4 regions of the Streptomyces sp. KL116D genome follow, and region 1 is predicted to be linked to each of the others. Evidence: riboswitches for the same ligand, from Rfam matches in the RefSeq annotation. Region 1 holds a riboswitch; each other region holds the start of a gene.
What was found. Region 1 has a riboswitch for cyclic di-AMP ahead of RBJ77_RS00605 (C40 family peptidase). Riboswitches for the same ligand answer to the same signal wherever they lie in the genome.

Region 1 (7,451 bases):
GAGCACCATGACCCGTCCGTCCGGCCGTTACGTCCTGCCCGAGTTCACCGAGCGCACCTCGTCGGGGCAGCGCACCCTCGATCCGTACTCGAAGCTGCTGGAGGAGCGGATCGTCTTCCTAGGCACCCCGATCGACGACACGTCGGCCAACGACGTGATGGCGCAGTTCATGCACCTCGAGTACCTGGCGCCCGACCAGGACATCTCGCTGTACATCAACTCCCCCGGCGGCTCGTTCAGCGCGATGACGGCGATCTACGACACGATGCAGTTCGTCAGCTGCGAGGTGGAGACGACGTGTCTGGGGCAGGCCGCCTCGGTCTCCGCGGTGCTGCTCGCGGCGGGCGCGCCGGGGAAGCGGATGATGCTGCCCGGGTCGCGGGTGGTGCTCGACCAGCCCGCGCTGCCGGAGCCGGCGCAGGGGCAGCCGACCGATCTGGAGATCTACGCGCGCGAGATGGTGCGCATGCGCGAGCAGGTGGAGGAACTGCTCGCCCGGCACTCCACCAGGTCCCGGGCGCAGATCAGCGACGCCATCGAGCGGGACACCGTACTGACCTCCCAGCAGGCCCTGGAGTACGGCCTGGTGGACCACGTCCTGCAGAACCGCAAGGCGTCGGCGAGCACGCCGGGCACGAGGTGAGGCGCCGATGTATCCACCCGAACCACCGCCCCTGCCCGCACTGACCCGCGCCGAGTGCGAGCTCGTGGACAGCTATCTGGCCGTGGTCGATCTGATCGCGCGGATCAATCCGGCGCGCGGCGACGACACCTACCGGGGCCTGCGGGCGGCGCAGGCGCTCGTCAGCCGGGCGACGGCCCTGCGGGACGCCCTGACGCTGATGCACCAGCGCGGCGAGCACGAGGTGCACGCGACAACCCTCGCACGGGCTTTGCGCGTCCTTGACGGAGAGAGGCGAACACAGAGGGTCACTTTGCCGCCAGAAGTGGTCAGTTGAGGTCGACGAGAGTTGAGGTGTGCTCGCGCGACGACCGACCCGTCTGTGCCGGGATCGAAACGGCCCAGACGGTGTACCCCCGAACGGCGTAGACGTTCGTCCTCCATGAAGCCCGCCGGAGTTGCGTCACGGCTGTACGCGACCACCGGAATTTGATGTTCCGTCGCTGGTACGAGCGTCGTCGGGCGTCGCGGCCGGGCACCGAAAGCCGCACTGTCCACCTGAACGGGTCAAGCGTGAGGAGCCTCACTTACCGCCGGTTCAGCTCGGTTTTCTCGACATCCGTGCGTGAAGATCCCTTCCGACGACAAGCCCCCGCCGCCGCGGCGGGGCGGTCCGTGCGGACGCCGAGTCCTGCCGCCGCCCGGATGCCAGGTCGACAGAAGTGCATCGGCAGGAGTGGAGGACCCAGGCACGACGGTCCACCGGAGCAGCCGTTCCGAGTGGTCCTTGGGGTGAAGCCGCCGCGAGCGGCCGGGCATCTTCGCCGGCCCGAACCCGACAGGTCATCCTTCGCAGGCGGCTGACGAAGGGTTGCGCATGACTGCGCTCAATCGTGTCCCCTCGCTGCTGACCCGGGCCGGAACCGCTTCGGCCCTGACCCTCGCCGTCGCGGGAGCCGGGCTCATGGTCCCCGGCGCCGCGGCCGAGGCATCGGCGGCCACGTCCGCGACCAAGGCACTCCAGGTCGCGGCCTCCAAGAAGGGATCGCCGTACAAGTGGGGCGCCACGGGGCCGCACCGGTTCGACTGCTCGGGCCTGACGCTCTACTCGTTCAAGCGGGCGGGCAAGAAGCTGCCCCGTACCGCCGCGCAGCAGTACAACAAGACCCGTCATGTCTCCGTACACAGCCGCAAGCGCGGTGACCTGGTGTTCTTCCACTCGGGCCGGAGCGTCTACCACGTCGGGATCTACGCCGGTAAGGGCCGGATCTGGCACTCCCCGAAGACCGGGGACGTGGTGCGACTGCAGAAGATCTGGACGAAGAGCGTCTGGTACGGCCGGGTGCGCTGATCCGCACCGCCGCTGCCGCAGAACCGCCCGTGGGGACGGGCCGGGCGCCAGGCCCGTCCCCATGCGCCGCGAACGGTCCCGATTGAGATCGTCCCGGCTGGATACCCGTGCGGCATGAAGGAGCGCAACGAGACGCCCCTGGAACGGGCGGACCGGAACTTCAGTGAGCTGCTGCAGGAACTCCGGGTCATCCAGACCGGGGTGCAGTTCCTGTTCGCCTTCTTGTTGACGCTCGCGTTCACGTCGCGCTTCCCGTCCCTGGACACCGTGCAGCGCGCCACGTACGTGACGACCCTGCTGCTCGCTGTGCTGGCGGCCGCCCTGCTCATGGCGCCCGCCGCCGTGCACCGCGTGCTGTTCCAGATGGGTGCGAAGCGGGAGCTGGTGCAGATCTCGTCGCGGCTGGCCGGCTACGGGATGGCGGCGCTGGTGCTCGCGCTGACCGGTTCGGTGCTGCTGGTGGTCGATGTGACGCTCGACCGGGGCAGCGGCATCGCGGCGGCTGCGGGCACGTTCGTCGTGTGTGCGGGGCTGTGGGCGGTGCTGCCCTGGCTGCTGCGGCGCTCGCTGGTCACGCGAAGAGCGGTTCCAGAAGAAGAACGAGAGCCAGCAGGACCAGGGCGCTCCCGGTGACGCCCTCCACGGCGCGGGCGGTGCGCGGCCTGCGCAGCCACCGGCCGAGCCGGTCCACGAGCAGGGCCACGGTCGGGAACCAGAGCAGGGCGAGCGCCACGACGACGGCCGACAGCACGGCCGTCCGCGGCAGGGCCGGGCTGCCCGCGGGCACGAACTGCGGCAGCACGCTCAAGAAGGTGATGGGCGCCTTCGGGTTGAGCGTGTTCGTCAGGAAGCCCTGGCGCAGCGCGCCGCCCGCCGGGGCCCGCGCCGCGTCGACGGCGGCCTCGGCCCGCTCCCCCAGCGGTCGCAGCGCCGACTGGAGCGTGCGCACCCCCAAATACAGCACATAGGCGCCGCCCGCGAGTTGCAGTGCGTGGAAGAGCGTGGGCACCGCGGTGAGGACGGCCGCGACGCCGGCGACCGCGAGCGCGGTGTGGACGAGGAGTCCCCCGGCGACCCCGAGCGCGCAGGCCACTCCGGCGCGGCGGGAGACGAGCGAGTTGCGTACGACGACGGTGAAGTCGGCGCCCGGCAGCGCCACCATGCCCGCGGCGACGCCCGTGAAGGCGACCAGTTGAGCGTCCATGGACGCCAGCCTGCCCGAACCCGGCCTTCAGCAGGTATGTGGAATATTCTGAGTCTGCCTGAAGCAATGCTTAACCCTTTGGCGATCCTGTGTCGCCCGGTGGCCGGAGGCCGACATGTACGACCCGACGCGGCTCGCCGCGCTGGTGGCGGTCTCCGAGGCCGGTTCGATCACCCGGGCCGCGCAGCGGCTGGGGTTCACGGTGCCCGCCCTGTCGCAGCAGCTGGCGAAGCTGGAACGGGAGGCCGGGGCGGCGCTGCTCGTGCGGCACCACCGGGGCGCCCGGCTGACAGGGGCGGGCGAGGTCCTGGTGGCGGCGGCCCGCCGGGTGCTCGACGAGATGGACCGGGCCCGGCACGAACTGGCGCGGGTGGCCGGGCTGTCGGGCGGGCGGTTGCGGGTCGGGACGTTCACCACGGCGGGGATGCATCTGCTGCCGCCCGCGCTCACCGCGTTCCGCCGGGCGCACCCGGAGGTGGAGCTGGCCGTCGCGGGGTACGAGCCGCCGCTCGGGATCGCGGCCGTGGCCGACGGCACGGTGGACGTCGCGCTCACCCACGCCTACGACCCGGCGGAACCGGTGCCGGTGCCCGCGTCCGTGGTCCAGGAGCCGGTGCTCGTCGATGAGTTGGTCCTGGTGACGGCGCCCGGGCATGCGCTGACCGCGGGGACGGCGGGCACGGTCCGGCTGCCGCTCGGTGAGCTCGCGGGGCAGCCGCTGATCAGCATGGCGCCGACGCATCCGCCGCGCCAGGGCGTCGAGTCGGCGCTGGCGAAGGCCGGGGCGACCCCGTCCGTCCTGGTGGAGACGCCCGGCTATGCGCTGGTGTGCGCGCTGGTGAGCGCCGGTCTCGGGGTGGCGGTGGTGCCGGAGATGGTGGCGCGGACGTCGGCGACGCCGGTCGGCGTACGGCAGTTGGCACCCGGGAACCTGCGGCGCACGATCTCGCTGGTGCACCGGTCGGACGAGACGAACCCGGCCGTGGACAGCTTCCGGGCGCTGGTGCGCGGGACGTTCGGCCGGGCCGGCGGTTGACGGGACGTCGCCGAGCCGAGTTGGCGGATGACGGGACGTCGCGGAGCCGAGCCGGCGGATGACGGGACGTCAGCAGGCGGGCGCCGCGCGGCCGTTGTCGCCGTTCAGGCGGGTGATCCAGGGCAGCGCGATCCACACGGTCTTGCCGCCCTCGGGTGTCGGGGCGACCGAGAGTCTGCCGCCGCACTCCGCGGTGAGGCAGCGGATGATGACCATGCCCCGGCCGTTGTCCTGCTGGACGGCGGCGGGCAGCCGCTTGGGGTAGCGGGGATGACTGTCGGTGACGCCGATGCGCAGCTGCTCGTCGCGCTCCAGCTCCACGTCGACGGTGAAGGTGGGTGACTGACCGAGGGTGTGCTGCACGGCGTTCGTCGCGAGTTCGGAGACGATGAGACGGACGACGTCCGCGGTGTCGGTGTCGCCCGGCATGCCCCACTCCGCCAGTACATGGGTGACGTAGGCACGGGCGGCGGAGACCGAGGCGGGATCGCTCGGCAGCGTGACGGATGCTTCCTGGTGGTCTGCCATGGCGACGTCGTCCCTTTCCCGCCGGGGCCGGTTGTCCGCCTGCGGCGGATCGCTTCACGCGCGGCCCCCGACTACTGCTTCGCGCCAGAGTGCCACTTGGACACCCCTCTATGGTGCCGATCCCTCAAGATATGCATATATCTGTCGCTCGAAGCGGTGAACTCTGCGACGGTAGACCGTATTTGGGCGAGCGCACGCCGGTTCCTCTACCGTCTGCTCAGGAGCTACCCCGTGCGGGTCGGGAAGGAGCCCGGTCCGAGGCCTGAGGCGCCCGAGGAGTCAGAAATGAAGTACGGTCCCGCGGTCCGCCGCCGCAAGCTCGGTTCCGAACTGCGCGCGCTGCGCGTCAAGGCCGGGCTCACCAGTGGTGAGGCAGCCCGGCTCGTCGGCTGGCATCAGTCGAAGGTGAGCCGGATCGAGACAGGGCGCAGTGGCGTGAAGCCGTCGGACGTCCTGCTGCTGCTCGACGCGTTCGACACCCAGGACCCCCAACTGCGCGAGCTGGTGGTCGCGTTGGCGGGCGCGGAGGATGCCGGTGGGCATCATTGGTGGCATGCGTATCGGGGGCTTTTGCCGCCCTCGTACCGAGATTTCATCAGTCTGGAGTCGCAGGCGTGTCAGATCCGCACGCTGGAGACGAGCGTGGTGCCCGGTCTGTTGCAGACGCCCGAATACGCGCGAGCGGTGACGCGTTCGGTACTGGACGGAATGTCGGAACGGCATATCGAGGCACTCGTGGAAGTGCGCCTGGCACGCCAGAGCGTGCTGCAGGCCGACCCTCCGCTGCAGCTCAGCGTGGTTCTCGACGAGGCGGTGCTGCGCCGCGACGTGGGTGGACCAGGCGTCCGGCAAAGGCAGTTGGCACATTTGGCCGAGGCGGCCGAGATGTCGCATGTCCGGATTCAGGTGCTTCCGTTCTCGGCCGGTGGCCACATCGGACTCACAGGTCCTTTCGTTGTGTTCTCATTTCCGAACACAACTGATCTGGATGTGGTTGTTCTCGACCATTTGACGAGTAGCCTCTACCTCGAGCGGAAAGAAGACCTCAAGGCGTACACAGACGCCTTCGACGCTCTTGCGCTCCATGCACTTTCGCCCGAGAAATCATTGGAATTCATCACACAGGTCGCCGGGTGGACGAGGACGCCGACGCCCCGTCGCGCCCCGGTGACGCGTGAGGAGGCACCATGAATGCACTGCCTCGGCCCGTGCCATCCGTTCCGTGCAGCACCTCGCTGAGCGGCGCGGTGTGGCGGCGCAGCAGCCGCAGCACCGGCGCCAACAACTGCGTCGAGACGGCCCCCTTGAGCTCGGGGCACGTCACCGGTCTGCTCGCCGTCCGTGACTCGAAGAACACCGCGGGGCCCGCCCTGCTGTTCCACTCCACCGCCTGGGAAGGCTTCGTCAGCTCCCTGCGGTGACCGCTCCGTCCGGAGCGGTGCGGCTGATCGCCCGTACGGCCTCGACGAGTTGTTCGTCGGTGAGGTCGGCGCGGGCGGTCAGCCGCAGCCGCGAGATGCCGTCCGGCACGGACGGCGGACGGAAGCAGCCCACCGACAGCCCGTTCGCCCGGCACCGCGCGGCCCAGCCCACCACCGCGTCCGGCGAGGGGGCCCGTACGGAGACCACGGCGGCATCGGGGCGCACGGCCGACAGGCCCGCCTCCGTGAGCAGCCGGTGCAGCGTCGCCGCGACCTCACGGGCCCGCGCGGCCCGCTCGGGCTCGGCGCGCAGCAGCCGCAGGGCGCCCAGCGCCGCTCCGGCGGCGGCCGGGGCGAGACCGGTGTCGAAGATGAACGTACGGGCCGCGTTGACGAGGTGGTCGATGACGGCCGCGGGACCGAGGACCGCGCCGCCCTGACTCCCGAAGGACTTGGACAGGGTGACGGTGACGACGGTGTCGGCCGCGCCCGCGAGACCCGCCGCGTGCGGGGCGCCGCGCCCGCCGGCGCCGAGAACGCCCAGGCCGTGCGCGTCGTCGACGATCAGCCCGGCCCCGAACTCCCTTGCCGCAGAAGCGAGTTCACCCAGTGGCGCCTGGTCGCCGTCCACCGAGAAGACCGTGTCGGAGACGACGACGGCCGGTCCCTCATGGGTGCCGAGCGCCTTGCGGACGGCCTCGGGGTCCGCGTGCGGCACGACCTGCGTGGTGCCGCGGGCGAGCCGGCAGCCGTCGATCAGGGAGGCGTGGTTGCCCGCGTCGGACACGATCAGCGAGCCGTGCGGGGCGAGCGCGGTGACGGCGGCCAGGTTCGCCGCGTAGCCGGACGACAGCACGAGCGCGGACTCGGCGCCGCAGAACTCCGCCAGTTCCCGCTCCAGACGGGTGTGCAACTGAGTGGTGCCGGTGACCAGACGCGACCCGGTCGCACCGCCGCCCCACGTCCGTGCGGCCCCGGCGGCGGCCTCGACGACCTCGGGGTGCCGGGCCAGACCCAGATAGTCGTTGCTCGCGAGATCGAGCAACGGGGAGTCGGCGGGGCGCGGGCGCAGGGTGCGCACGAGACCGGCGGACTCACGGGCGTCGCGCTGCTCGTCGAGCCAGCCGAACGCACGGGTGTGGGCTGTGGCCATGACTCCCTCGGTTTGTAGGTAACGCACAGACCCTAGCCGGGCCGCCACAAGGTCATGGTGTGGCAATACCCACACGTCGAACGCCGTCCTTTGTACGAAGTCTCCTTTCGCGAGGGCCTGTCCATAGGCAAGGATC
Region 2 (7,451 bases), on a different contig from region 1:
ACGTCGGCCTCCCAGTGGGCGGGGTAGGCGTGCCGGTCCGACGGGGTCTCCATGCCGCAAGAGTAGGGCGGGTCACCGACAAGCGTGTGTCGGCGGTACGGGTCGCGTCCCGCGCGTGTGGGAGGCAGGCTGAGGGGGACCCGGGGCCCTTGCCTTACGGGACCCGGGTCCGCGTCGAGCACGTTCGACGGTGTGTGAGAATGGTCTAGACAACCGTGAGACACCTGAAGGGCAGCATCACATGGCTGAGCGCCGCGTCAACGTCGGCTGGGCCGAGGGCCTCCACGCCCGCCCCGCCTCCATCTTCGTCCGCGCGGCCACGGCGGCCGGCGTCCCCCTGACGATCGCCAAGGCCGACGGCAACCCCGTCAACGCCGCCTCCATGCTCGCGGTGCTCGGCCTGGGCGCCCAGGGTGGCGAGGAGATCGTCCTGGCCTCCGACGCCGAGGGCGCGGACGCCGCCCTCGACCGTCTGGCGAAGCTGGTCGCCGAGGGTCTCGAGGAGCTCCCCGAGACCGTCTGACCCCATCGGTCGGCAGAGCCGCGCGATTCCCTTCGGGGACGCGCGGCTCTGTCGTTTCCGCTTTTCGGTTCGCGCACCCGGGCGCGGAATTCACCCGGTCCGCACGACAACACAAAGCAATCGCACCGAGAACTCGAATATCCGGACCCATTCTCGGAATGGGCAGCGGAAATCACTCCGCGGTCGTGCGGCGAATACCGTATCCCTTTGTATACGGCTCCCCTGTTAATGCTGAAGGCCCGCCGTGTTTACGGCATGTTGCGAAGTCCTCACGCGCTCGCCCGCGCGGGGGACCCGCAGCCGGTGGGCCGCGGTCGCCCGTTCGGTGTGCAGCGCGGTCAGGGAGCGGGCCCGCTCGGCGTCGCCGCGGGCCACCGCGTCCACGATCGCGCCGTGCTCGGCCCAGGACTCGGCCGGCTGGGCCGGGCTCTCCACGGCGTACATCCACGCGATCTTGTGCCGCAGCTGGGTGAGCAGGGCGATCAGTCCGGGGCTGCCCGAGGCCTGGGCGAGCGTCTCGTGGAACCAGCCGCCCAGCGAGCGCAGATCCTCGCTCTGACCGCCCCTGGACCGCTCCTGACCCAGTCTGACCAGGCCGCGCAGGACCTTGAGGTGGGCGTCGGTGCGGCGCTGCGCGGCCCGGGCGGCGCCCAGCGGTTCCAGCAGCATGCGGATCTCCAGGAGGTCGGCGGCCTCCCGCTCGGTCGGCTCGGCCACGCACGCGCCCGCGTGCCTGCGCGTGACGACGAACCCCTCCGCCTCCAGGGTGCGCAGCGCCTCGCGGACCGGCACGCGCGAGACTCCGTAGCGGCGCGCGAGCTGTTCCTCGGTGAGCCTGCCGCCGCGCTCGTAGACACCCGCGACGATGTCGTCGCGGATGGCCGTGCATACCGAGTGCGCGGGAATGCGCATGACCCGACCTCCGCCTTAATCCCCGCGAAACGCGGTCGATTGACGCCCGTGCGAACGCGATGAACACCCGGTCAGCGCGCCTGCCCATCGACTCTATTCCACCGTTCCCGAATTTCCGACGGCGGGCCGGAATCCAGGGATATTTTTTGGCCAGGCGAGGTCCGCGCACGCGAAAGCCCCGGCTCGGTGAGCCGGGGCTTTCGGATGATGCTGTCGCCGGTGCGTCAGACGCCCACGCCGTGCGAGCGCAGGTACGCGACCGGGTCGATGTCCGAGCCGTAGTCGGGGCCGGTGCGGGCCTCGAAGTGGAGGTGCGGGCCCGTGACGTTGCCCGTGGCGCCGGAGAGGCCGATCTGCTGGCCCGGGGTGACGGACTGACCCACGGAGACGCCGATGGAGGACAGGTGACCGTACTGGGTGTACGTGCCGTCGTTCATCTTGATCACGATGTTGTTGCCGTACGCGCCGCCCCAGCCGGCCTCGACGACGGTGCCCATGCCGACGGCGTGCACCGAGGTGCCGCTCGCCGCGTGGAAGTCGATGCCGGTGTGGCTGCCGGAGGACCACAGGCCGCTGCTCGCCTTGTAGGCGGTGGAGACGTACGAGCCGGAGATGGGCGCCACGTAGGTGTTCAGGCGCTTGCGCTCGGCCTCACGGGCGGCGCGCTCCTTGGCCTCGCGCTCCTTCTTGGCCTTCGCCTCGGCCTCGCGCTTGGCCTCCTCGGCCTTCTTCTTGGCCTCGGCCTCGGCCTTCTTCTCGGCCTCCGCCTTGGCCGCGGCCGCGTCGGCGGCCTTCTTCTGCGCGACGGCCTGCGCGTCGATCTGGTCGGCCAGCGAGTCGCCGATGGCTATCGCCTGGGTGAGGCCGTTCTGCTCGGCGGCCGCGTTGTCGGCGGCGAGAGCGGGGGCGGCGAGGCCTCCGATGACACCGGTCGTGGTGAGCGCCGCGACACCCGCGACGTGCGCGGTGGTTCGCGTGAGACGGCTCGGACGACGGTGCTTCCCGGTGGCACGGGTGAACGCCATGAAGGGGCTGGTCCTTTCCTTCCCTCTCGCCTACCGGGTTAGCTGACGGGTTCGGAGCAGGAAGGTCTCCTACGGGCCCCCTCCCCCGCCTCACGGCCGGAAAGAGCGTCCGATTCACCCCAGGGACTGCGGTGGGTCCCCGGCTCCCCTGGCTCGCGCCACGGGGGACTCGGCGATGACTGTCCGGTGTCGCGGGCGCGACGTGTGTCTGGCGGACAGCCGGACCGACGCTAAGCGGGACATCTTTCGATCGACAAACGGATCCCGGCTTTTGTAGTGCATGCCACAGAGCAGACAGGCAACCTCCGCCCCAATTCGGACATACGTGACCCTTGTTCGATCCGAGGGCGGACAAGAAGGGACGTGAGGGACACCACGGAGCCCCGGAGACCTGTATGGCCTCCGGGGCTCCGGGTTCAGCAGGGTGTTCAGCAGGGCGGCACGGGTCAGCCGGTGACCACGGTCACCTCGCCGATGCCGAGGGCCTTGACGGGCTCCTCGATCGCCGCGGCGTCGCCCACCAGGATCGTCACCAGGCGGTCGGCCGGGAAGGCGCTCACGACCGCCGCGGTGGCCTCCACGGTGCCCGTGGCCGCCAGTTGGCGGTACAGCTGCGCCTGGAAGTCGTCCGGCAGGTGCTGCTCGACCTGGTCGGCGAGCGTGCCCGCGACGGCCGCGGCGGTCTCGAACTTCAGCGGGGCCACGCCCACCAAGTTCTGCACCGCCGTGTCCCGTTCGGCGTCCGTGAGGCCTTCGGCCGCCAGGGTGCGCAGCACCTGCCAGAGGTCGTCGAGCGCCGGTCCCGTGTTCGGGGTGTCCACGGAGCCGCTGATGGCGAGCATCGACGCGCCCGTGCCGTCGGGCGCCGAACGCAGCACCTGGGCGAAGGAGCGCACCCCGTAGGTGTAGCCCTTCTCCTCGCGCAGGACCCGGTCCAGGCGGGAGGTGAGGGTGCCGCCCAGGCAGTACGTGCCGAGGATCTGCGCGGCCCACACGCGGTCGTGCCGGTCGGGTCCGATGCGGCCGATGAGCAGCTGCGTCTGCACGGCTCCCGGGCGGTCCACGATCACGACGCGGCCGGTGTCGTCGGCGGTGACCGGCGGCACGGGGCGCGGCTCGGCCGTGTCACCCGTCCAGGCGCCGAGGGTGTCCGCGAGCAGTGCGGCGAGGTCCACGCCCGTCAGGTCCCCCACGACGACCGCCGTCGCGGTGGCGGGGCGCACGTGCTTCTCGTAGAAGGCGCGCACGGCCGCCGCGTCGATGGCGGTGACGGTCTCCTCGGTGCCCTGGCGCGGGCGCGACATGCGCGCGCCGGCCGGGAAGAGCTGCCGGGAGAGCTCCTTGGCGGCGCGGCGGGCCGGGTTGGCGCTCTCGTGCGGGATCTCGTCCAGCCGGTTGCGGACGAGACGCTCGATCTCGCTGTCGGCGAAGGCGGGCGCCCGCAGGGCGTCGGCCAGCAGGGCGAGCGCCTTGGGCAGCCGGGAGACCGGCACCTCGAGGGAGACGCGGACGCCGGGGTGGTCGGCGTGCGCGTCCATCGTGGCGCCGCAGCGCTCCAGCTCCGCCGCGAACTCCTCGGCGGAGTGCTTGTCGGTGCCCTCGTTGAAGGCACGCGCCATGATCGTGGAGACGCCGTCGAGGCCCTTCGGCTCCGCGTCCAGCGGCGCGTCGAGGTTGATCTCGACCGCGACGACCTGCTGGCCGGGGCGGTGGCAGTGCAGCACCGTCAGGCCGTTGTCGAGCGTGCCGCGCTGCGGGGCGGGGAACGCCCACGGCTTGGGCGCGCCCGCCTGCGGCTGCGGGTGGAAGTCCATGATCGCGAGCTGCTCGGTCACCGGCCCGCCTCCTCAGCGTTCTCGGCGGTATCGGCGTCGGTCTCGGTGTCGGTCTCGGCCGGGGCCGTGGGCTCGTACACGAGGACCGCGCGGTTGTCGGGGCGCAGGCGGGCCTTGGCGATCTCCTGGACCTCCTCGGCGGTCACCTCGAGGACGCGCCGTACGGCGGTCAGGGCGAGCTGCGGGTCGCCGAACAGGACGGCGAACCGGCACAGTTCGTCGGCGCGGCCCGCGACCGTGCCCAGCCGGTCCAGCCACTCGCGCTCCAACTGGGCCTGCGCGCGCTCCATTTCCTCGGCCGTCGGGCCCTCCTCGGCGAACCGGGCGAGCTCCTCGTCGACGGCCGCCTCGATGACCGGCACCTCGACGTCACCGGAGGTCTTCACGTCCAGCCAGCCCAGGGAGGGCGCCCCGGCGAGCCGCAGCAGGCCGAACCCGGCGGCGACAGCGGTGCGGTCACGGCGCACCAGCCGGTTGTAGAGCCGCGACGACTCGCCGCCGCCCAGCACGGTCAGGGCGAGGTCGGCGGCGTCGCACGCGCGCGTGCCGTCCCCCGGGAGCCGGTAGGCGGCCATCAGGGCGCGGGCCGGCACCTCCTCCTCGACGACCTCGCGGAGCTGCCCGCCGATCACGTCGGGCAGGGCGCCGTCGCGCGGGGCGGGCTTGCCGTCGTGGCCGGGGATGGACCCGAAGTACTTCTCGACCCAGGCGAGGGTCTCCTGCGGGTCGATGTCGCCGACGATCGACAGCACGGCGTTGTTGGGCGCGTAGTAGGTGCGGAAGAAGTTCCGCGCGTCCTCAAGAGTGGCCGCGTCCAGGTCGTCCATGGAGCCGATGGGCGTGTGGTGGTACGGGTGGCCCTCGGGGTACATCAGGGCGGTCAGCTTCTCGAACGCCGTGCCGTACGGGACGTTGTCGTAGCGCTGGCGGCGCTCGTTCTTCACCACGTCCCGCTGGTTCTCCATCGACTCGTCGTCGAGGGCGGCCAGCAGCGAGCCCATGCGGTCCGCCTCCAGCCACAGCGCGAGCTCCAGCTGGTGGGTGGGCATGGTCTCGAAGTAGTTCGTGCGCTCGAAGCTCGTCGTCCCGTTGAGCGAGCCGCCCGCGCCCTGGACCAGTTCGAAGTGGCCGTTGCCGTGCACCTGCTTCGAGCCCTGGAACATCAGGTGCTCGAAGAGGTGAGCCAGGCCCGTGCGGCCCTTGACCTCGTGGCGCGAGCCGACGTCGTACCAGAGGCAGACCGCCGCGACCGGGGTCAGGTGATCCTCGGAGAGCACCACGCGCAGGCCGTTGGCCAGCCGGTGCTCGGTCGCTGTCAGGCCGCCGGAGCCGGCCTCGGCGGTGGCCGTGTGACCCATGGGCATGTACGTCCCTTCGATCGCGGAGAACGCGAAATACGCAGCAAACCACAGAACTGCTGCCAGTCCTGCCACTGTATGCAAGCGTGCTGACACCTGGCGAAGTTCCCGCTCGGGCTACGCCGTAAGCGAGCACGGGGACCCTTCCGGGGGCCGCCCGCGACCCGCTACGGACGGGTCGCGATCGGCGTTGTCAGTGGGGCGGTCCACAATGGTCCGCGACAGTTCTCGTTCATGTACCCGTTCATGTTGGTGAAGGAGCCGCAGCAGCGATGGCCCGCCGCAGCACGAAGACCCCGCCGCCCGACGACTTCGAGGAGAGGATCCTCGACATCGACGTGGTCGACGAAATGCAGGGCTCCTACCTGGAGTACGCGTACTCGGTCATCTACTCTCGCGCCCTGCCCGACGCCCGCGACGGGATGAAGCCCGTCCACCGTCGGATCGTCTACCAGATGAACGAGATGGGCCTGCGCCCCGAGCGCGGCTACGTGAAGTGCGCTCGCGTGGTCGGCGAGGTCATGGGTAAGTTGCACCCCCATGGCGACGCGTCGATCTACGACGCCCTGGTGCGCCTGGCCCAGCCGTTCTCCATGCGCGTGCCCCTGGTGGACGGGCACGGCAACTTCGGCTCGCTGGGCAACGACGACCGCCCGGCCGCCATGCGTTACACCGAGTGCAAGATGGACGCCGCGGCGTCCCTGATGACCGAGTCCATCGACGAGAACACCGTCGACTTCGCGCCGAACTACGACGGCCAGGAGCAGGAGCCGCTGGTCCTCCCGGCGGCGTACCCGAACCTCCTGGTGAACGGCGCGTCGGGCATCGCGGTCGGCATGGCGACCAACATGGCGCCGCACAACCTGGGCGAAGTGATCGCCGCCGCCCGGCACTTGATCAAGCACCCGGGCGCCGACCTCGAGACGCTGATGAAGTTCGTCCCGGGGCCCGACCTGCCCACGGGCGGCCGGATCGTCGGCCTGTCCGGCATCAAGGACGCCTACGAGACGGGCCGCGGCACCTTCAAGATCCGCGCGACGGTCTCGGTGGAGAGCGTGACGGCGCGCCGCAAGGGCCTCGTCGTCACCGAGCTGCCCTTCGCGGTCGGCCCCGAGAAGGTCATCGCGAAGATCAAGGAACTGGTCGGCTCGAAGAAGCTCCAGGGCATCGCCGACGTCAAGGACCTCACGGACCGCGAGCACGGCCTGCGCCTGGTCATCGAGATCAAGAACGGCTTCGTGCCGGAGGCCGTCCTGGAGCAGCTGTACAAGCTGACGCCGATGGAGGAGTCCTTCGGCATCAACAACGTGGCGCTGGTGGACGGTCAGCCGCTCACGCTCGGCCTCAAGGAGCTCCTCGAGGTCTATCTGGACCACCGCTTCGAGGTCGTGCGCCGCCGCAGCGAGTTCCGCCGCAGCAAGAAGCAGGACCGGCTGCACCTGGTCGAGGGCCTGCTCGTCGCCCTGGTGGACATCGACGAGGTCATCCGCCTCATCCGCTCCAGCGACAACAGCGCGCAGGCCAAGGAGCGCCTGATGGAGCGCTTCTCGCTGAGCGACATCCAGACGCAGTACATCCTGGACACGCCGCTGCGCCGCCTCACCAAGTTCGACCGCATCGAGCTGGAGTCGGAGCGCGACAAGCTCAACGGCGAGATCGACGAGCTGACCGGCATCCTGGATTCGGACACCGAGCTGCGCAAGCTGGTCTCCACCGAACTGGCCGCCGTGGCGAAGAAGTTCGGTTCCGACCGGCGCACGGTGCTCCTGGAGTCGGCGGGCGCGCCGGTGGCGTCGGT
Region 3 (7,451 bases), on a different contig from region 1:
GTACCCACCCCCGACAATGAGGATCCTGGGACGCTCCGTGGTGCTCATGCCATCGAGTATCCACCCGACTGGAGGGGGTCGCTCGTGCGCCCCTTCACAAGCACGGGTGAGGCCTCTGCTACACTTCGCCGCCCACGTGACCCATGTCATGGTCCACAGAGGGAACCACGGGGCACCCCCGGTCGTTGCTCACCCCTCTTGAGCAGCCACAGTGAGCATTCGGCGGCACTGGACCACTCACGGTTTTCATCCGCGCGTAACACGCGCGGAACCTCGTAAACCCCGGGCAGAAGTGTCCTGCGGCACCCCCGGACGGGCCCACGGGCCCGTAACAGCCGCCAATGGGACCGAATTCCTTGTGAAGAACTTCACGAACTTTCCCGACGGGGTGTCGCCGAAGCGTGTCGGGACCCCCGTTTCCGGTGCTCGGACGGGGTGGGACACGCTCAGGCGAGCCCTCGCGCCAGTCGATTCGTCAGGCGGATCGCCGGGCGAATCGTCAGGCGATGGACCAGGCGATCCCGTCGAGGATGTCGTGCTCGGAGACGACCACCTCGCGGGCCCCGGTCCACTCCATGATCAGGCGCAGCACGAGCGCGCCCGAGGCGATCACGTCGACCCGGCCGGGATGGATGACCGGCTTCAGGGCGCGCTGGTCGTGCGTGGAGGCCAGCAGCCAGTCGGTGAGCTCGGCGACCTTCTCGTAGGGGATCCGGGAGTGGTGGATCGCCGTCGAGTCGTACTCCTGGAGCCCGAGCGCCAGCGCCGCCACCGTCGTGACCGAACCGGCCAGGCCGACCAGCGTGCGGGCGGAGGTGATCGGGACGGTCTGCGTGACCCTGTCGAGGGCCTCGGCGATGTCCGCGCGGATCGCCTCGATCTGGGCCGGGGCCGGCGGGTCCGTCACCTTGCCGTCCTCGCCGACGAGGTGGCGCTCCGTCATGCGGACGCAGCCGATGTCGACGGAGAGGGCCGAGCGCACCGCGTCGTCGCCGACGACGAACTCGGTGGAGCCGCCGCCGATGTCCACGACCAGGTACGGCTTGTCCAGGTCGGCGCGGCCGGTCAGTTCCTTCGTCGCACCCGTGAAGGAGAACTGGGCCTCCTGGTCACCGCTGATGACCTCGGGCTCCACGCCCAGGATGTCCAGGACGCCCCGCACGAACTCGTCGCGGTTCTCCGCGTCGCGGGACGCGGACGTCGCGACGAAGCGGACCTTCTCCGCCCCGTGTTCCTTGATCACCGCGGCGTACTCGCGGCACGCCGCGAACGTCCGCTCCAGCGCCTCGGGGGCCAGCCGGCCCGTCCGGTCGACGCCCTGGCCGAGCCGGACGATCGTCATCCGGCGGTCCAGGTCGACGAGTTCGCCGGTCTGCGGATTCGCGTCCGCGACGAGCAGCCGGATCGAGTTCGTCCCGCAGTCGACGGCGGCCACCCGGGTCACTCGGCCACCTCCGCGGACACGCACGCGCCCCTCTTCCACCACTCGGGCAGCATCGCGATCGCCTCGTCGCCCAGCGGGTTCACGCCCGGGCCCGCGGCCAGCGAGTGCGCGACCAGGACGTGCAGGCACTTCACCCGGTCCGGCATGCCGCCGGCGCTCGGGAAGCCCTCCAGGACCTCGATGGCGTCACGACGCGCGATGTAGTCCTCGTGGGCCGCGCGGTACTTGGCCGCCAGGTCCTCGTCCGTCTTGAGGCGCTCCGTCATCTCCTTCATGACGCCGTTCGCCTCCAGGGTGCCGATGGCGGAGGCCGCCCGCGGGCACGTCAGGTAGAACGTCGTCGGGAACGGCGTGCCGTCCTCCAGCCGGGGGGCCGTCTCGACCACGTCCGGGTTGCCGCACGGGCAGCGGTGCGCGATGGCCCGCAGACCGCGCGGCGGGCGGCCCAGCTGCTCCTTGAACGCGCGGATGTCGGCGTCCGTGGGCGCGGTGGCTTCGGTCTGGGGCGGGGGCGTGTCCATGCGTCTCTTACGTGTCTTCCGTGTCAGTGGTCGGTCTGGTCGGCCTTGTCGACGCCGTCCCAGACGTTCGAGTACCAGGGGCGGTCCGTCTCGCCCTGCTCGGCGCGGCTCGACGCGGTGGCGCGCGGATCGGGCACCACGTACCCGGTCTCGCCCGGCATCACCATGTGCAGCCGCTCGCGGATCCGCTGCTCGGCGTACGCGTCGTCCTGCCAGCGGGCCTTCTCGTCGCGGAGCCGTTCGACCCGCTCCTCGGCCTCCTGCTGCTGGCGCTGGAGGTCCTCGATCTCGCCGCGCTGGGAGACGTACTGCCTTATCGGGTACGCGAGCGCGACCACCAGCGTGCACAGGACGAGGGCGAGGAGCGCCGCGCGGCCGGTGAGGCGGGAGCGGCGGGCCTGGCGCTTGTTCTGCGAGCGGTAGACGCGCTCGGCGGTCTGCTCGCCGAGCAGCCTCAGACGGGTGGCCGTGGAGAACGCGGCGGACCGGTCCTTGTTCCGGTCGCGGACCTTACCGGCCATCGCCTGCTCGCCTCCCCGATACGTACGTACGTCCCCGCACACGGTACGGGACCGAGTGCGGGGACGTACGTAACTACGGCGTCAGGGGAGGTCAGCCCTTGAAGCGGGGGAAGGCGCTGCGGCCGGCGTAGACCGCGGCGTCGTCCAGGATCTCCTCGATGCGCAGGAGCTGGTTGTACTTGGCGACGCGCTCGGAGCGGGCCGGGGCGCCGGTCTTGATCTGGCCGCAGTTCGTGGCGACGGCGAGGTCGGCGATGGTGACGTCCTCGGTCTCGCCGGAGCGGTGGGACATCATGCACTTGAAGCCGCTGCGCTGGGCGAGCTCCACGGCGTCCAGGGTCTCCGTCAGCGAACCGATCTGGTTCACCTTCACGAGCAGGGCGTTCGCCGAGTTCTCCTCGATGCCGCGGGCCAGGCGCTCCGGGTTGGTGACGAAGAGGTCGTCGCCGACGAGCTGGACCTTGTCGCCCAGCTTCGCGGTGATGACGTTCCAGCCGGCCCAGTCGTCCTCGTACAGCGGGTCCTCGATGGAGACGAGCGGGTACGCGGAGACGAGCTCCTCGTAGTACTCCGTCATCTCGGCGGCGGAGCGCTCCTTGCCCTCGAAGAGGTACTTGCCGTCCTTGTAGAACTCGGAGGCGGCGACGTCGAGCGCGAGGGCGACCTGCTGGCCGGGGATGTAACCGGCCTCCTTGATGGCCTCGAGGATGAGGTCGAGGGCCTCGCGGTTCGAGCCGAGGTTCGGGGCGAAGCCGCCCTCGTCGCCCAGGCCGGTGGCCAGGCCCTTGCTCTTCAGGACCTTCTTGAGGGTGTGGTAGACCTCGGTGCCCCAGCGCAGCGCCTCGGAGAAGGACTCCGCACCGATCGGGGCGATCATGAACTCCTGGATGTCGACGTTGGAGTCGGCGTGCGACCCACCGTTCAGGATGTTCATCATCGGGACGGGCAGCAGGTGCGCGTTCGGACCGCCGAGGTAGCGGAACAGCGGCAGGTCGCTGGCCTCGGAGGCGGCGTGGGCCACGGCGAGGGAGACGCCGAGGATGGCGTTGGCGCCGAGGGAGCCCTTGTTGTCGGTGGCGTCCAGGTCGAACATCGCCTGGTCGATCAGGCGCTGCTCGGTGGCGTCGTAGCCGACGAGCTCCGGGCCGATCTGCTCGATGACGGCGAGGACGGCCTTCTCGACGCCCTTGCCCTGGTAACGGTTGGGGTCACCGTCACGGAGTTCGATGGCCTCGAAGGCACCGGTGGAGGCGCCGGACGGAACAGCAGCACGACCCGTGCTGCCGTCGTCGAGGCCGACCTCGACCTCGACCGTGGGGTTGCCTCGGGAGTCCAGGATTTCCCGGGCTACGACGACGTCGATGGACGGCACGAGCATCTCCTTCTGGGATGTGACGCGGGCTATGCGGGGCCGCGATGCACGGCCTCGACCCCTTGAGCCTAACCGGCTCCGGGGCATCGGCCAGCCGACCGCCCGTCTCGTGGACACGGCCGTTAGCAAAATGTTCCCGACCTAAACAAAGCGGGGTGGTGGCGACCGGGTGACGGAATCCCGCCTGCCGGGTCGGCGACCATTGCCGGGTGCGGGCCGGTGGGGGCTTCTCGCGCAGTTCCCCGCGCCCCTGAAGGTGCGCACTCCGTGCGCGACCTTCATCAGGAGAAGGCCGCAGGGCGTTCAGGGGAAAGCGCGGCGAAGCCGCAGGCTTTCAGGGGCGCGGGGAACTGCGCGAGAAGCCCCACCGGCCCGCAGGCGGCGGGCACGCGAAACCCCCCACCTCCGGATTCCGGAGATGGGGGGCGCGCTGAGCGGCCCGTTGGGGGACGGGAGGGGATCTCGGCGTCCGCCGATGCCGGGTTCCCCTATATACGTGCGGCGGCGCTGCTTACTTCAGGTGCAGCTGCTGACCCGGGTAGATCAGGTCGGCGTCGGACACGATGTCCTTGTTCAGCTTGAAGACCTTCTGCCAGGTCGTCCCGTGCGCCTCGGCGATCTTGCTGAGGGTGTCACCGGACTTGACCTTGTACTCGCCGTCGCCCTTCTCGACCTTCTTGCCGGTCGGGGTGGTGACGGTCTCGCGCTTCTCGGACCGCGTGGTCGTCGAGGAGTCGGAGCGCTCCTGCTGCTTCGGCTGAGCCTGCTTCGGCTGGGCCTGCTGCTGCTGGGGCTCGGCGGCCGGCGCGGGGTTGGACGTGGAGGCGCCCGAGAGGCCCACACCACAGCTCGGCCAGGCGCCCTTGCCCTGGGAGGCGAGGACCTTCTCGGCGACCGATATCTGCTGCGCCTTGGAGGCCTGGTTGGCCGTGGACGCGTAGGCGGTGCCGCCGTACGCGGCCCAGGTGGAGGCCGAGAACTGGAGGCCGCCGTAGTAGCCGTTGCCGGTGTTGATGGACCAGTTGCCACCGGACTCGCACTGCGCGACCTGGTCCCACTCGGAGGTGGAGGCGGCGGAGGCGGAGGTGGCGCCCATCAGCGGGACGGCGACGGCGGCACCGGTGACACCGGCGAGCGTGGCGACACGGACGGCCTTGGACGGGCGGCGGTGCTTGCCCTTGCTGGAGAACAGCATGGAGAGATCCCCTCACCGACGCCTACGAGGTGAGCTGTCGGGTTCGGGCCAGTGAGTGCCCGGCCGCGCAACCTTGTGCGCGGCTTAACCCCAAGCCGTCTCGGTCTCCCTCGACGGCGCTTACCTGGGTCCCCCGCTCCTGCCTACGGCGCTGACGCGTCGACTGTTCCCGTACGGACGTTGGCAGGATTCGGCGTGACGTCCATCGGGGCCCGCAGTGGCGAGCGGTGACGACGTTAAGCAGTAGATCCGCCCGATTTCAAAGACGATCAGGGTCTTTGAGACTCATGTCTCACTCGAGCAAAAGTGGACATACGAGTCTCAACCCACCCCGAACTCCCGCTACTTTTCGCCCGATTCGACACCAAGATCCAGACTCTGACCAGGAAGGATGAGGTCCGGGTCGGAGCCGACCGTCCCCTTGTTCAGGTCGTAGAGCGTGGACCAACCGCCTCGCACGTCCTGGGCGTCCGCGATGTCCCACAGGTTGTCGCCGGAACGGACCGTGTAATCGCCGTCGCCGCGCTTCGTGTCGCGGGAGGCGTGACGCCCGTCCCCCGTACGGGAGTCGGCGGTGTCGTCCGGGGCGCGGTCGCCGCGGTGCCGGCCGCCGGTGGTGTCGTCCGCGGGGGCCGACGAGGGCGGCATGGCGGACTCCGAGGCGTCCGAGGCGTCCGGAGCAGCCGGGGAAGCGGAGTCGAGTCGACCCGACTTGTCCGTTTTGCCGCTCGCGTCGTCCGTCGGCTCGCCACTCTCCTTGTTACCGGAGGTATCTCCCGAGGCGTCAGCTGACGGGGTGTCGGACGCGTCGCCCGGTTCGCCGGACTCATCGGCCTTGCCGGACTCACCGGACTTGCCGTGATTCTTCTCTCCCGAGCCGTCCGATCCCTGGCCGTCACCCGCGGAGTCGGACGCCTGCGGGGAGGGGCTCGCACCCGGGTCGACATCGGCGGAGTCGTCGCCCTGGGTCAGGCCCGCCGTGATCGAGCAGCTCGGCCAGGCGAGGGGACCCCGGGCGTCGAGGACCTTCTCGGCGACGGATATCTGCTGCGAGCGGCTGGCCTGGTCGGCACGCGGGGCGAAGTCGAGGCCGCCGTACTGCTCCCACATCTCCTGCGAGAACTGGAGCCCGCCGTAGTAGCCGTTGCCCGCGTCCAGGCTCCACTGGCCACCGCTCTCGCACTCGGCGAGCTTGTCCCAGGTGGTGGTGGAGGCGGCGCTCGCGCTCGTCGCGGCGAGCAGCGGGATCGCGATGGCGCTTCCCGTGACGCCGAAGGCGACGACGAGAGCAGGAGCCTGACGGGGGCGACGGTGACGACCGTTCCCGGAGAGCATGCGGTTGCCTTTCGCGAGACTGATGCTGCACGCGACGGGTGGGAAGAGTGGTGCCTGTTGTGCATGTGTCGCGATGACTGGTGAACGTAGCGGGACTCGAACGCTTGTCACAAGTCGATGCAGCGCAGATCACGTGAAAGTCACAGCTTTGACGGACCGTCAGTTCCTTGGGGCTCGCTTAAGGTGCGAAACGGGACGTGACCGCTATGCCTGACGCGGTGTGAACTCGACCGGCAGGGTGCGCAGTCCACGCATGATGAGGCCGCCGCGCCAGCGCAGATCCGGGAGATCACGCCGCGAGGGTCAGGCCGCACGGCCGCGGGGAGCCCCCTCATCGCCGCCTGTTTCTTCGGCTCCTCCACCGAAGAGGGTCACCAGTCGGAAGGGCGGCAGGGTCGTACGCCGGTGTGCAGGGTCTCCCCGCAGGTCGGCGCCCAGGATCTCCATCACACGGGGCCAGGCCCCCCTCTGCCACCAGGCCAGCTGCCGCGCGCGGACAGCCTCCCTCTGCCCCCGTTCCAAAGGCATGTCGACCCATGCGAGCCCGGTACGAAGCCGGTGGAGCATCCAGTCGAACTGCTTCCGGATGTCGTACTTGCTGGTGAAGTGCTTCTTGGCGAAAAACGGGCGCACAGCCGCGACGACCGCCTCCCACTCCTCATCCGTCGGGTCCGGCGGCACCAGGGTGCCCGTCTCCCGATGCCATTCGGTGACAGGGCATCTCACCCCTGCTTTGCGCTCTTGTCCCCGCGCCACCAGGACGACCTCCACCTCGTAGGCGTCGCACAGGCGCGCCGCCTGCACGGCGGTCAGACGGGGGACGATGTCGGGTCCGGCGGCCACGACGTCGCGGAGGTCGGCCTTCAGGCGATCCTGTTCCGCCCTGACGGCCAGCCACTCGGCAGCCACCGCCCGTTGGCATCGCAGATCGGTCAGCTGCTCCTGCGCCGACGCGATGGAAGCCTGGAGGAACTCCGGGTCCATACCCGCCGCAAGGTACTCGGGCACCTTGGTGAGGAGCAGGTCCTCCTGTCGCGCGATCGCCTCACTGAACTCCGCCACC
Region 4 (7,451 bases), on a different contig from region 1:
TCGGTGTTCGGCGACGAGATCGCCGCGATCGGGCGCGAGCGGGAGGACGTCGTCGCGATCACGGCCGCCATGCTGCACCCGGTGGGTCTCACCCGGTTCGCCGAGGAGTTCCCCGACCGGGTGTGGGACGTCGGCATCGCGGAACAGCACGCCGCCGTCTCGGCCGCCGGGCTCGCGACCGGCGGGCTGCACCCCGTGGTCGCCGTCTACGCGACCTTCCTCAACCGGGCCTTCGACCAGCTGCTCATGGACGTCGCGCTGCACCGCTGCGGGGTGACCTTCGTGCTCGACCGGGCCGGGGTGACCGGCGTCGACGGCGCCTCGCACAACGGCATGTGGGACATGTCCGTCCTCCAGGTCGTGCCGGGCCTCAGGATCGCCGCGCCGCGCGACGCCGACCAGCTGCGCGCCCAGCTCCGCGAGGCCGTCGCCGTGGACGACGCGCCGACCATGCTGCGGTTCCCGAAGGAGTCGGTCGGCCCGGCGATCCCGGCGGTGGACCGGGTGGGCGGCATGGACGTGCTGCACCGGGGCCAGGACCCGCGGGTGCTGCTGGTGTCCGTCGGCGTGATGGCCCCGGTCTGTCTGCAGACGGCCGAGCTGCTCGCGGCGCGCGGCATCGGCTGCACGGTCGTGGACCCGCGCTGGGTCAAGCCGGTCGACCCGGACCTCGCGCCGCTGGCCGCCGCGCACGACCTCGTCGCCGTGGTCGAGGACAACAGCAAGGCGGCAGGCGTCGGTTCGGCCGTCGCGCTCGCCCTGGGGGAGGCCGACGTCGACGTCCCCGTACGGCGGTTCGGCATCCCGGAGCAGTTCCTGGCGCACGCGAAACGGGGCGAGGTGCTCGCCGACATCGGTCTGACGCCCGTCGAGATCGCGGGGCGGATCGGTACGAGTCTCGGCCGCAGGGCCGGCAAGGAGAACGACGCATGAGCAAGGAGTTCGACCTCGGCACGCTGCTGGCCGAGCGCGGCGCCGAACGGTACGAGCTGCACGCCAGGTACCTCAACCACCAGCTGCCGAAGATGCTGCACACCATCGGCTTCGACAAGGTCTACGAGCGGGCCGAGGGCGCGCACTTCTGGGACGCGGACGGCAACGACTACCTGGACATGCTCGCCGGTTTCGGCGTCATGGGCCTGGGCCGTCACCACCCCGTCGTGCGCAAGGCGCTGCACGACGTCCTCGACGCCTCGCTCGCGGACCTGACCCGGTTCGACTGCCAGCCGCTGCCGGGCCTGCTCGCCGAGAAGCTGATCGCGCACAGCCCGCACCTGGACCGGGTGTTCTTCGGCAACAGCGGGACGGAGGCCGTGGAGACGGCGCTGAAGTTCGCGCGGTACGCGACCGGGAAGCCGCGGGTCCTGTACTGCGTGCACGCCTTCCACGGCCTGACCACCGGCTCGCTGTCGGTCAACGGCGAGGACGGGTTCCGCGACGGCTTCGCCCCGCTGCTGCCCGACACCGCCGTCCCGCTCGGCGATCTCGACGCCCTGGCACGGGAGTTGAAGAAGGGCGACGTCGCCGGTCTGATCGTCGAGCCGATCCAGGGCAAGGGCGTGCACGAGGCGCCGCCCGGCTATCTGCGGGCCGCCCAGGAACTCCTGCACAAGCACAAGGCACTGCTCATCGCCGACGAGGTGCAGACCGGGCTCGGCCGCACCGGCGACTTCTACGCGTACCAGCACGAGGACGGCGTCGAGCCTGACCTGGTGTGCGTGGCGAAGGCGCTGTCGGGCGGCTACGTCCCGGTGGGCGCCACGCTCGGCAAGGACTGGATCTTCAAGAAGGTCTACTCGTCCATGGACCGGGTCCTCGTGCACTCGGCGAGCTTCGGGTCCAACGCGCAGGCCATGGCCGCCGGGCTCGCCGTCCTGTCGGTCATGGAGGACGACCAGACCGTCGCGAACGCCCGCGCCATGGGCGACCTCCTGCGGTCCCGGCTCGCCGCGCTCGTCGACCGCTACGAGCTGCTCAGCGACGTGCGGGGCCGCGGCCTGATGATCGGCATCGAGTTCGGCAGGCCCAAGTCCCTGAAGCTGCGCAGTCGTTGGACGATGCTGCAGGCCGCGCGCAAGGGCCTGTTCGCGCAGATGGTCGTCGTGCCGCTGCTGCAGAAGCACCGGATCCTCACCCAGGTCTCCGGCGATCACCTCGAAGTGATCAAGCTGATCCCGCCGCTCGTCGTGGACGAGGCCGATGTGGCACGATTCGTGGAGGCGTTCACCGCCGTCATGGACGACGCGCACAGCGGTGGCGGGCTCATGTGGGACTTCAGCAAGACGCTGATCAAGCAGGCGGTGGCCAACCGCTGAGCGACGACGAGGCGGTTTGCCTCTGAGGCAAAGAATTTGCCGCTGGGGCAGGGTTCTGGCTGAATCGAGAGCATGAGCCCTGCCCTCCCGGAGGAGGTTCCGGAACCCCCGGAGCTGCCCGCCGTAGCGCCCCAGCTGCGCGCCCTGCGCCGCCGCGCCTCCCTCACCCTGGAGGTCGCGGCCCGCTCCGCCGGTCTCTCCCCGGCGCATCTGTCCCGCCTGGAGACCGGCCAGCGCCAGCCCTCGCTGCCGATGCTGCTCGCCCTCGCCCGTATCTACGGTACGACGGTCTCGGAACTCCTCGGCGAGACGCCGGCCGACCGCGAGTCCGTCGTCAGGGCGCGGACCATGGAAGCCACCGAGGCGGGCGGCTGGACGTACTTCCAGGCCGGGGCCCCCGGCCGCGGCATGCAGGCCCTGCGGGTCCACGTGCCGTACGGCTCCCAGGGCGACATCGTGCGCGTGCATCCCGGCGAGGAGTGGCTCTACGTCCTCGAAGGACGGCTCAGGCTGCGCCTCGGCGACACGTCCTACCGGCTCGACCCGGGGGACAGCGCCCACTTCGACTCGCTCACCCCGCACCGGATCGCCGCCGCGGACGAGAGCGGGGCCGAGCTCCTCTTCGTACACACCCTGCTGCAGAGCCCGACCGCGGCGCTCTGCCTCGGCCCGGCCGCGGGCCCGATCCGGGAGGCCTGACATGAGCGAGATGAGCGACATGAGCGACACGACCGAGCACGTCGAGCCGGCCGGGCGGTCCGCCCGGCGCGACATCGAGGACAAGCTGCCGCGCGGCATCTGGGTCCGCGTCCTCGTCTACGTCTTCGCGGGACACGCCCTCGCGGCCTTCATCTACATGCTGTTCACGCTGGGCGGGGGCCAGTAGCGCAGGCCGGCGGTCAGCCGAGCAGGCGCTCGGTCAGCCGGTCCCGGGTGGCGGCGCTGAGCTTCAGGCCGTCCGCGAGGTAGCGGTCGGTGCTGCCCCAGGTCTGCTCGATGGTCTCGAAGGCCGCGTGCAGATACTCGGCGCGGGCGTCGAAGAGCGGGCTGAGCAGCTCCATGACCTCGGGGGAGTAGGCGTCGGACGCCGTGTTGTTGTTGCGGTGCACCCGGTAGCGGCGGTGCTTCGCGTTCGACTCCAGGTAGTCCGCCTCGATGGCGTCGCGCTCCACGCCGACCGCGAGCAGCGTCACCGCGATCGACAGGCCCGCGCGGTCCTTGCCCGCCGCGCAGTGCATGAGCGTGGGCACGCTGTCCTCGGCGATCGCGTGCAGGACCCGGCTGTGCTCGGCGGTGCGCTGGCTGATGATCGTGCGGTACGAGGTGATCATGCGGTCCGCCGCGCGGCCCTCGGAGAGTAGGGAACGCAGCTGCTCTATGTCGCCGTCGCGGACCATCTCCCAGAACTCGGCGCCGTCGGCCGGGTCGGTCAGCGGCAGGTTCACGTTGCGGACGCCGGGCAGCGCGACGTCGGCGCCCTCCAGCTTCTGGTCGGCCGCGTTGCGGAAGTCGAAGATCGTGTGCAGTCCGAGCCCGGAGAGGAACGCCGCGTCCGTGGCCGTGGCGTGCGCGAGGTGTCCGCTGCGGAAGAGCACTCCCTGGCGCACGCGCCGACCGTCCACGGTCGGGAGGCCGCCCACGTCGCGGAAGTTGCGCACTCCGGTGAGTTCGGGCTCGGTGGACGGGGCGTGCTGCGTCACGGGGGGCTCCTCCCGGTCGGTTCGCCCGCGTTGCTCGCGGGCGGTCGCGCTCCCGACGATACGACATGGGTTTCCGAGGCAACCATCTGTCCGATTTGGGGTTTTCGGGGTCAACTGTCCGCAGTTCAAGGGTGTTTGCCGGTACGTGCGTGAGCAGGCTCATAGCGGTGACGGTCCGTGGCGGTCGCCGGGCATTCCTCTCCGGGGAATTCCCGAAGGTATGGCGCCGGTAAAGCGGCACGGTCGACGCAGGGTGACACAGCGAACTCCCAGACGATCAAGAAAGCGCCGGTAAAAGCGAATTCGGCGCTTGTCGCCGCCTTTCCTCCTGCTTTACGGTCACCAATCAATCCGGACGGAACGCCTAGTCCTGCCACCGCCCGGACTCCGAACAACGACCCGTGACGGCAGGAGCGGGGGACCCACAGGCACCATGCCGCCGAGGGAATTCCCCATGCGGCTCGGGGTGGAGCCGGGCTCGTGCAGCGGGCCCGGCCGGACATCTCCAGTCCGAACCCGACAGCTCACCTCGCAGGCGACGGAGAGGAAATCCGCCATGCCCGCCAAGGGAAAGCACCGCCGTCCGAAGTCCCAGCGCGTCACCCGGGCCGCCGCCGTCGCCACGGTCGGCGGGGCCGCACTCGCCCTGCCTCTCATCGGCGCCACCGGCGCCCAGGCCGCCACCGCCGGCGCGACGACGTACACCGTCAAGGCCGGTGACACGCTCTCGAAGATCGCCAAGGCGCAGCACGTCGAGGGCGGCTGGAAGCAGCTGTACCAGGCCAACAAGGGCGTCATCGGCTCCGACGCCGGCTACATCAAGCCGGGCGCCAAGCTCACGCTCAAGGCCGGGGCGGGCGCGTCCACCGCGACGGTCACCCAGGCGAGCACCACGACGGCCACCGGCTCCTACGTGAAGCCCGTCGACGCCTCCGTCGGCACGCCGTACCACCAGAACGGCTCCATGTGGTCCAGCGGTTACCACACGGGCACCGACTTCACCGTCGCCACCGGCACCGCCGTCAAGTCGATCGCCGCGGGCACCGTCGTCTCGGCCGGCTGGGGCGGCAGCTACGGCAACGAGGTCGTCATCAAGCACGCCGACGGCAAGTACTCGCAGTACGCCCACCTCTCCTCGGTCGGCGTCTCCGCCGGGCAGAGCGTCGGCGCGGGCACCCAGATCGGCCTGTCCGGCGCCACCGGCAACGTCACGGGCCCGCACCTGCACTTCGAGATCCGCACCTCGCCGAGCTACGGCTCCGACCTGGACCCGCTGGCCTACCTGCGCGAGCACGGCGTCACCGTCTGACCCCGCCCGAACTGCTGTGATCCCTCGGCACCCGGTTATTCCCCGGGTGCCGAGTGGGCTTTGTCACCACTCGTCAACCCCTGGTTACGGTCGCGTAGGTCACATCCCAGGGTGAAAGATGTGTGGTCGTGGCAAACGAATCGAGATCACTCAGCGGCGGCACGATTCGGTCCTACGCGGCGGTGGGGGACAGCTTCACCGAAGGCGTCGGGGACCCCGGACCCGACGGCAGCTTCGTGGGGTGGGCCGACCGGCTCGCCGTCCTCCTGGACGACCGCGTTCCCGAGGACACCTTCCAGTACGCGAACCTCGCCGTGCGCGGCAAGCTCATCGACCAGATCGTCGAGGACCAGCTCCCGCGCGCGATCGAACTCGCCCCGGACCTGGTGACCCTCGTGGCCGGCGGCAACGACATCATCCGCCCGGGCACCGACCCGGACGACGTGGCCGAGCGCTTCGAGAAGGCCGTGGTCCGGCTCTCCGAGGCCGCCGGGACCGTCATGGTCGCCACCGGCTTCGACACCCGCGACGTGGCCGTCCTCAAGCACCTGCGCGGCAAGATCGCCACGTACAACATGCACGTGCGCGCGATCGCCGACCGGCACGGGTGCGCGATGCTCGACCTGTGGTCCCTCAAGTCCATCCAGGACCGCAGGGCCTGGGACGACGACCGGCTCCACCTCTCGGCCGAGGGGCACACCCGCGTCGCGCTCCGCGCCGGCCAGGCACTCGGCATCGACGTGCCCGCCGACCCGGAGCAGGCCTGGCCCCCGCTGCCGCCGCGCGGCACCTTCGAGGTGCGGCGCGACGACATCCACTGGGCCCGGGAGTTCCTGGTGCCGTGGATCGGGCGGCGGCTGCGCGGCGAGTCCTCCGGGGACCGGGTCGAGGCGAAGGGCTTCGTGGACCCGCACCTCATCAAGGCGCATCTGGTCAAGGCACACCTGGAGTCCGCCTCCTGAACGGCGCGTCCGCGCCGTCCGTGCGCCGGTGAGGTGACCGGCCGGAGTGGCGTGGGCGGCGGCGCGCCGCCCGGGTGCTGGGATGTCGGCTGCCCGCCGTCCGGCGGGGCCGACCGGGAAGGACCCCGATCCCATGCCTGTACGCATCCGCCACCGCGCCGCCCTCGCCGCGGCCCTGCTCGCCGTCGGGCTGCCCGCGGTACCCGCCGTCGCCGCGCAGGGCGCCCCGCCCGCGACCGCGGCCGTGGCGCCCCGGCCCGCGACCGTCACCGTCACCGGCGAGGGCCGGGCGAGCGCCGCACCCGACACGGCCGTCGTCACGGCGGGCGTCGAGGTGACCGGGGCCACCTCGAAGGCGGCGCTCGCCGCCCAGAACACCGCGGCGAACGCGCTGCTCGCCGCCGTGCGCGGGGCCGGGGTCGCCGACCGGGACGTGCGCACCGAGAGCCTCTCCCTGTCCCCGGTGTACACGACCGGGTCCGAGCCGGACGCGGCGCCGAAGGTCACCGGCTACCGGGCCGGGCAGACGTTCTCGGTGAAGGTCCGTGACCTGGGGCGGACCGGTGCCGTCATCCAGGCCGTGGTCGACGCGACCGGTGACGCGGGCCGGATCCACGGGATCGTCTTCGACGTCGCCGATCCGGCCGCCCTGCGGGCCGGCGCCCGCGCGGCCGCACACGCCGACGCGCACGACAAGGCCGTCCAGTACGCCCGGCTGAGCGGTCACCGGCTCGGCAGGCTCGTCTCGCTCGACGAGAGCGCCGGCGGCCGGCCGCGCCCGGTGCCGGTCCCGGCCGTCGCCTTCGACGAGTCGGCGGGGAAGGTGCCGGTGGCGCCGGGCGAGATCGAGGACGAGGTGACCGTCACGGCGGTGTACGAGCTGAACTGACGCGCGGCGATCTGCGAGCTGAGGTGACCGTCACGGTGGTGTACGAGCCGAACTGACCGGCGCCGTGGGGGCGGGCCCGTTGCGCCGCGTCCGGCTACTTGCCCGTCCCCGTCAACTCCGCCCGCTCCAGGCCCAGTTCGCGAGCGAGGGCCTCGTCCACCCACTCCTGGGTGCGGGCCCGCGACACCGCGCCGTCGTACGTCGTCATCTGCACCGCGAGGCCGTCGAGCAGCGCGGTGAGGCGCAGCGCCGCCGCCGTCGGGTCGGGACAGCTGA

Region 2: another riboswitch for cyclic di-AMP. It lies ahead of RBJ77_RS13830 (M23 family metallopeptidase); the one in region 1 lies ahead of RBJ77_RS00605 (C40 family peptidase).
Region 3: another riboswitch for cyclic di-AMP. It lies ahead of RBJ77_RS04800 (transglycosylase family protein); the one in region 1 lies ahead of RBJ77_RS00605 (C40 family peptidase).
Region 4: another riboswitch for cyclic di-AMP. It lies ahead of RBJ77_RS05725 (peptidoglycan DD-metalloendopeptidase family protein); the one in region 1 lies ahead of RBJ77_RS00605 (C40 family peptidase).

Annotation. Positions count from the first base shown of each region.
Region 1 is NZ_JASERH010000004.1:25,972-33,422, forward strand. It holds gene RBJ77_RS00595 (ATP-dependent Clp protease proteolytic subunit) at 8-643, shown strand; gene RBJ77_RS00600 (hypothetical protein) at 651-959, shown strand; cyclic di-AMP (ydaO/yuaA leader) riboswitch at 1,327-1,496, shown strand; gene RBJ77_RS00605 (C40 family peptidase) at 1,500-1,973, shown strand; gene RBJ77_RS00610 (DUF6328 family protein) at 2,088-2,606, shown strand; gene RBJ77_RS00615 (LysE family translocator) at 2,545-3,177, opposite strand; gene RBJ77_RS00620 (LysR family transcriptional regulator) at 3,293-4,213, shown strand; gene RBJ77_RS00625 (ATP-binding protein) at 4,283-4,741, opposite strand; gene RBJ77_RS00630 (helix-turn-helix domain-containing protein) at 5,027-5,932, shown strand; gene RBJ77_RS00635 (DUF397 domain-containing protein) at 5,929-6,162, shown strand; gene RBJ77_RS00640 (8-amino-7-oxononanoate synthase) at 6,146-7,315, opposite strand.
Region 2 is NZ_JASERH010000035.1:135,534-142,984, reverse strand. It holds gene RBJ77_RS13845 (GNAT family N-acetyltransferase) at 1-53, opposite strand, end outside; gene RBJ77_RS13840 (HPr family phosphocarrier protein) at 242-523, shown strand; gene RBJ77_RS13835 (GntR family transcriptional regulator) at 749-1,435, opposite strand; gene RBJ77_RS13830 (M23 family metallopeptidase) at 1,660-2,460, opposite strand; cyclic di-AMP (ydaO/yuaA leader) riboswitch at 2,473-2,645, opposite strand; gene RBJ77_RS13825 (M16 family metallopeptidase) at 2,907-4,274, opposite strand; gene RBJ77_RS13820 (M16 family metallopeptidase) at 4,292-5,659, opposite strand; gene RBJ77_RS13815 (DNA topoisomerase (ATP-hydrolyzing) subunit A) at 5,926-7,451, shown strand, end outside.
Region 3 is NZ_JASERH010000014.1:35,293-42,743, reverse strand. It holds gene RBJ77_RS04820 (exopolyphosphatase) at 500-1,444, opposite strand; gene RBJ77_RS04815 (DUF501 domain-containing protein) at 1,441-1,965, opposite strand; gene RBJ77_RS04810 (septum formation initiator family protein) at 1,989-2,486, opposite strand; gene eno (phosphopyruvate hydratase) at 2,578-3,858, opposite strand; gene RBJ77_RS04800 (transglycosylase family protein) at 4,370-5,053, opposite strand; cyclic di-AMP (ydaO/yuaA leader) riboswitch at 5,058-5,259, opposite strand; gene RBJ77_RS04795 (transglycosylase family protein) at 5,396-6,388, opposite strand; gene RBJ77_RS04790 (recombinase family protein) at 6,692-7,451, opposite strand, start outside.
Region 4 is NZ_JASERH010000015.1:80,216-87,666, forward strand. It holds gene dxs (1-deoxy-D-xylulose-5-phosphate synthase) at 1-933, shown strand, start outside; gene RBJ77_RS05705 (aspartate aminotransferase family protein) at 930-2,315, shown strand; gene RBJ77_RS05710 (helix-turn-helix domain-containing protein) at 2,388-3,014, shown strand; gene RBJ77_RS05715 (DUF6126 family protein) at 3,016-3,201, shown strand; gene RBJ77_RS05720 (tyrosine-protein phosphatase) at 3,215-4,015, opposite strand; cyclic di-AMP (ydaO/yuaA leader) riboswitch at 4,383-4,566, shown strand; gene RBJ77_RS05725 (peptidoglycan DD-metalloendopeptidase family protein) at 4,572-5,324, shown strand; gene RBJ77_RS05730 (SGNH/GDSL hydrolase family protein) at 5,453-6,286, shown strand; gene RBJ77_RS05735 (SIMPL domain-containing protein) at 6,420-7,175, shown strand; gene RBJ77_RS05740 (TetR/AcrR family transcriptional regulator) at 7,270-7,451, opposite strand, start outside.